Bernardetia sp. MNP-M8: one gene and its partner. The protein of the gene in region 1 interacts with the protein of each later gene in a pairwise test. Links are inferred from orthologs where the notes say so. Each region holds a gene or a part of one and is shown on either strand. Other genes may lie near its edges.

Region 1 (3,072 bases):
TAAAGAAATTAGTCAAAACAAATAAACTCAATATAAGCACTAAACGTAATTTTATTTTTTTTGTAGTTTTCATAATTTAAAGATAGTTTTGTAGATACTCTGCAATGTTTTTGTTGTAAGTAAGTTATAAATTTAAGCTAAGCCAATAGTATAACAAATTTTAATTCTGTAAAATAGATAGCAATAACTTCTTACTCAATAATCAAATTATTCAAATTTCATTCTCAATTTATACAATTTATGAAAAATTTAATTTTAGTTCTTTTAATTTTGTCGTCTTTTAGTTGTGCAAATACTAAAAACGGCAATTCTAATCAAGATTCAACTACCAAGCTAAAACAGAGTACACCCATGAATTACAAAGAGTTAGCAAAACAAAAGTTTCAAATTACTGACAAAACTGAACAAGTATTTGAATGTATAGAAAATGAAGACAAAACTTTTTCACTTTGTAAAGTAATTAAAGAAGGCACAACTATGCAACCTAGAAATTCAATTCAATTCGCTGTTTATGATATGAAGACAAATGAAATGGTCTATGAAGGAGGTGTAGATGGTGGCAGTGTTGAGTGGTACGATAGCCAACGTTTGGAAATCTATCAACAACCAGGAATTCCTATGGAAGGAATGACTAGAGAGGATATGATACAAATTTATGATGTTGTAGAAAAAACACAAAAACGAAAAAGTGAAGTTGAGAAAAAGTAAAAAATCAACTTTATGTCTTTTTATCTTTGGAAACAAATAATTCTTGATACTTTAAGAAAATAGCTTTAAATTCGTTTTGTGATAGAATAAAGAAAAAATACTTCAAAAGATTTTCAAACGCTTATACTAAAGTGTTTTATATACTATGGAAATAAATACAGTTAGTAAAAAAATATTTACAGGCGACAAAATCATTTGGGGAGTTGTTTTCCTTTTGGTTATTATCAGTGTTTTGGTAGTTTATAGTGCTACTGGAGCAATTGCCTTTAAAAGAATGGATGGAAATACAGAGTATTACCTCTTTAAACATGGCGTTCTTTTATTTATGGCTCTAATTATTATGTGGGTGTGTCATCGGATAGATTACCGTTATTATTCTCGGCTTTCTCGTCTAGCTTTGCTTATTTCTGTGCCTCTTTTGATTCTGACGTGGCTTTTCGGAACTACAATCAATGAAGCAAGTCGTGTAATTACAATACCTTTCATCAATCAATCTTTTCAAACTTCAGATTTTGCTACCCTTGCCTTGATTGCCAATGTAGCCAGTATGCTCTCTAAACGCCAACAGAGTATTAGAGAATTTCAGCGTTCGACGTTGCCAATTATTTTTTGGTCTGGACTTATCTGTGGTTTGATTGCTCTGTCAAACTTTTCTTCGGCTGTTTTGCTTTTTGCTACTTGTCTTTTGATTATGTTTATCGGACGTGTGCCTGTTCGTTATTTGGTAATGACTATCATAATTGGTGCAGTCGTCGGAATGGTTGCCTTGAAGTTAGGGCAACGCTCTGGAACAGCAGTTTCTCGTATGAAGGCATTTTTTGATACTGAACAAGTTACTTTTCAAGAAGAACAATCGTATATAGCTGTTGCAACTGGAGGTTTTGTAGGAAAAGGCGTCGGAAATAGTCAGCAAAGGAATTTTCTTCCACACCCTTATTCTGATTTTATTTATGCCATCATTATTGAAGAATACGGACTTCTTGGTGGAGTAATCGTTTTAGGTTTGTATCTCATTTTACTCTATCGGGGAATGGTAGCCATGGCAAAATCTGAGCGAGCCTTTGGAGGACTTTTATCGGCAGGGTTGAGTTTTAGTTTGGTAGTTCAGGCACTTGTACACATGGGAGTAGTAGTCGGACTTGTACCTGTTACAGGACTTCCTTTGCCCCTTTTGAGTATGGGTGGAACATCTTTATTTTTTACAGGAATTTCTTTAGGAATTATATTAAGTGTAAGTAGAGGAGAATTAGAACAAGCTGAAAAAGAAGTTATTTCTCCTGCCACTACTGGAAATAATTACCGTAGAATTGTTCATACTATTGAATAAAGTATAATTTTTATAACCAAACCATGTCAGAAAAGAAAAATAGTCTTCCTAAAGCTGCTTTTTTTTGGAGTGGTGGAAAAGATTCTGCCTATTGTCTTCAAAAGGTTCTACAAGAAAAAAAATATGAAGTAGTTTATCTTATCACTACACTTAGTTTGCAATATAAAAGAATTACGATGCACGGTGTAAAAGAAGAATTACTAGAAAAACAAGCCGAAAAAATCGGAATTCCTTTATTAAAATTCTTTCTATCAGAGGGAACAAATAACGAATATGAGGAAAAAATGAACGAAGTTCTGAATCAATTGAAAAAAGAAGGAATAGAAACAGTTGTGTTTGGAGATATTTTTTTAGAAGATTTGAGAGAATATAGACAAAACCAACTTAAAGAAACTGGAATAAAAGCAGTTTTTCCTCTTTGGAAAATGGATACCACTTTTTTAGTAAATGATTTTATCAACCAAGGTTTTGAGTCAGTTACGTGCTGTGTTAGTGATGCTTTTTTAGATGAATCTTTTGTAGGAGAAAAAATTAATACAGCATTTTTACAAAAACTTCCCAAACAAGTAGATGCCTGTGGCGAAAATGGAGAGTTTCATTCATTTTGTACTTCTGCACCTTATTTTTCTGAAAAAATAGAAATTAAAGTAGGCGAAAAATTATACAAACCTCTTTCTATAAAAACAAATTCAAATTGCGATTTGCCAAGTGAGAATCAAGTAAAGGGATTTTGGTTTGCTGAATTAGAATTAGTTTAGCAATCTATTAAAAACAGGGTTAAAACCATGTTCAATTCAAAAACACTGTTTTTATTCTTTCAAAAATTTATTGTAAATTATCAATTGGACAGGTTGAGGTAATATTCCTAATCAAAAAATGACCAGAAAAGTGATTGATATTTTACATTAAAACAAAAAATCAATGCCAATTATAAAAATAACTACCTTCATTGAAAGCAGTATTGAAATTGTCTTTGATTTATCAAGAAGTATAGATTTACATAAAATTTCTACAGAAAAGACAAAAGAAGAAGCCAT
Region 2 (3,201 bases), 860 kb from region 1 along the record:
AATTAGACTTACTTCCTTTTGGAGAAATTGAGAATGATGATAGGGTACAAATAGAAGGTCAAGGACTCACAATTCTTAATTTATATGGTTTTTTAGAAACTTATCAACTTGGAATAAGTGAATTTGAGATAGAAAATGAGAAATTAAAAGTTTGTTTACCACCTGCTATCATTTTATTAAAGTTAATTGCTTTTGATGATAGACCTGAAAAAAGAATTAAGGATGCTGAAGATATAAACTCTATTTTGCTTCATTATCCATGGATGGAAGAGAGTTTGATTTGGGATGAATATTATTATTTATACTCAAAAGAAGGAGAAGAACTAGATAAAGAACATGACCAAGTGGCAACAGAAGTATTAGGATATGAAATAGCAAAAATTAGTATAAAAAATGATAAACTCACTAAAAGAATAATAAGCATTTTAGATAAAGCTATTTCTAAGCAGTCAAGACTTGCAATTAATATGATAGAAAATTCAATGAAAGAAACAGAACAAGAAAAAATTACTTTATTAACTTACTTAAAAGAAGGAGTAGAAGCAGGAATCAAGAAATATAAAGTCAAATAATATAATTTTTCATTCCATTCTCCATTTCCCCAAAATCACTCCTTCAACTTCAAATAAATAGTTTTGCCTTTTGGTATGGCTATATTAGGGTTAAAAGATTGCGTAATTATTCTTCCTTTTCCTTCAAAGGCGACTTTCATTCCTAGATTTTCCAATAAATAAAGTGCATCACGAAGGCGCATTCCACGCACATCAGGAACAAGACTTGTAGCAGCTTGATTGTCTATCCACATAACCGTATCAGTTGCTACTTTAGTTTTTACCCATTGCTGAACCGTTTGGTTTTCTGTTTTGATTCCTAATTGAGAACATACCAAATCCAAATCTGGACGATAACCAGCACGAATATAAGGCAAACGCATGTGCAAACTATCCATTGCTGTTGGCTCAACTTCTGAAAGTGGTTTGTGTAAATAACGCTGATAAACAACATCTGAAACCTTACGAAAAACAGGGGCTGCAATTTCGGCAGCATAACGTTTGTCTGTTTTTGGGTCGTCAATAACTACAATACACGAATATTTTGGATTATCAGCAGGAAAATAACCAGCAAAAGAAGTATAATGATCTTCTGTATATTCTCCATTTCTGACTTTTTCGGCAGTTCCTGTTTTTCCTGCAATTTGATAGATTTTTGTATCAATTTTTTTAGCTGTTCCTCTTTCTACTGCTCCACGAAGCATGGTTTGTAAAATCTTGACAGTTTTTTCTGAAATAGTTTGTTGATTTAAAACTTTAGCTTCAAAACTGGTTAGTGTTTTTCCTGCTTGGCGTGTCTGGCTAACAATAATTGGCTCAACCATTACTCCATTATTTGCAATCATGTTGTAAAAAGCAAGTGTTTGAAGAGGAGATAATTTGAGTTCGTAACCAATAGACATCCAAGGAAGCGTACTTCCACTCCACGAAGAATCGGAAGGAGATTTGATATAAGGTTGCGCTTCGCCAGCCATTTGAAAACCTAACGGACGATTAAGACCAAATTTTTTGAGATACTCAACATATTTTTCAGGATTTTTACGAAAATATTTCCATACTAAAAGCGACATTCCAACATTAGAAGATTTTTCAAAAACTTCTTGAACACTCAGTTTTCCAAGTGCAGAAACATCACGCATAATGGCATCATCAAAATATTTATGAACACCATCGCCTGTCTGTACACTATCTGATAATGAAATAGGAATTTCTTCATCTTCAAAAAGAGCAGCCATAGACATCAACTTAAATGTCGATCCAGGTTCGGCAAGTCCCATATCTCCGACAGCATAATTATTGTTTTCTACATACGAACCATTTGAATTTATTCCTAAATTGACAAGGGCTTTTATTTGTCCAGTTGTTACTTCCATCAAAATAATAGAACCGTAGTCAGCTTTATACTGACGAAGGGCGTTTTGTAGAATTTGATGAACTGTATCTTGTAAATTTATATCAATCGTAGTCTGAATATCAATCCCAGGTTTGGGTCTGACTTGTGACATGTCATCGACAGGTTTCCAAAAACCACCTGCAATAAGTTCGTACAATGCTTCACCAGCAATTCCTTGTAATTCACTATTAAAACTATACTCTAAACCTCTACCATTCAAAGACTGTGTTGTGTCTTCTTCGGTTACAAAGCCAATAGTACGTCTAGCAAGCTCTCCAAAAGGTAAAAAACGTCTATCAGTTTGTTCATAAATAACGCCTCCTTTGTTTCTTCCTTCTCTGAAAATAGGAAATTGAGATAGTTTTTTATAGTTTTCGTGATCAATTAATTCTTTACTAATTACATAATATTTCTTTTTGTTTTTACGATATTCTCTTAAAATATTTACGTAATAGCTAGGTTTTTCTTCTTTATAAAATTTGGATAACAGAATTCCTAAAGAATCAATTCCACCTTCAAAAATGCTGCTATCTGCTACTGTTGGGTCGATAGCAACACGATAAAAAGGCAAAGAAGTAGCCAAAAGACTGCCATCATCTGCCAAAATACTTCCTCTAGTCGGTTGTACATCACGCATCTCTACTCCTCTTGCTTTGCTGCTCCATTTTTCTCCCTCTACTATCTGAATGTTCATCATTTTATAAACAATCACAAGGGCAATCAATGCAACCACTAAAAAAGCGATTCGGACACGAGCGAGTATATATTTTCTTATTCCTGTTTTTGCCATAAATCAATTACGAATTACGAATTACGGATTACGAATTATGAACTATGAATTAAAAATTACGACTACTGGATTTAGTATAGAAATAGTAGTTTATCGTAATTCGTAATTGACAATTCGTAATTGGTTATTCCGATATTCTTACTAATGGTTTTTCTCTTTCTTTTAAGCCTAGTCGTTCGGCTTTTTTAGCTACTACTTGTCTTCTGCTATCATACACATAACGAGTTTGTAAAGCATGATAATCAATTTGATATTCTTCTACTTCTTGGCGAAGCTGTGTAACTTCTCTAACTACTCGTTCTGTATAATGACGATTTGCAATATAAATAATTCCGAAAAAAGAAACATATAAAACATAAGGCATAATTCGAAACAAAAAATCTTGGTCAACGGTAAAATCCCACTCAGCTAGATTTCTCCAAAAACCTCTTTTTGTAGGAATTTTGATTTCTTTTTCTTCCTCAATA

Evidence for each region.
Region 2: the proteins of V9L04_RS14775 (region 1) and V9L04_RS11435 interact in binary tests that used the Escherichia coli proteins (3 or more experiments, as listed by UniProt). The link is inferred for Bernardetia sp. MNP-M8 from one-to-one orthologs.

Annotation. Positions count from the first base shown.
Region 1 is NZ_CP147012.1:3,643,695-3,646,766, forward strand. Bases 128-2,944 are described here. They hold V9L04_RS14775 (FtsW/RodA/SpoVE family cell cycle protein), read left to right. Parts: upstream 128-853; coding sequence 854-2,035; downstream 2,036-2,944. Other genes in these bases: V9L04_RS14770 (hypothetical protein), read left to right, coding at 241-708; V9L04_RS14780 (diphthine--ammonia ligase), read left to right, coding at 2,059-2,793. Outside these bases: V9L04_RS14765 (hypothetical protein), read right to left, coding at 1-73; V9L04_RS14785 (SRPBCC family protein), read left to right, coding at 2,957-3,072.
Region 2 is NZ_CP147012.1:2,781,730-2,784,930, forward strand. What follows is about bases 172-3,117. They hold V9L04_RS11435 (penicillin-binding protein), read right to left. Parts: upstream 2,735-3,117; coding sequence 608-2,734; downstream 172-607. Other genes in these bases: V9L04_RS11430 (hypothetical protein), read left to right, coding at 172-572; V9L04_RS11440 (FtsL-like putative cell division protein), read right to left, coding at 2,859-3,117. In the rest of the region: more of V9L04_RS11430, read left to right, coding at 1-171; more of V9L04_RS11440, read right to left, coding at 3,118-3,201. UniProt on the Escherichia coli protein: Essential cell division protein that catalyzes cross-linking of the peptidoglycan cell wall at the division septum. Required for localization of FtsN.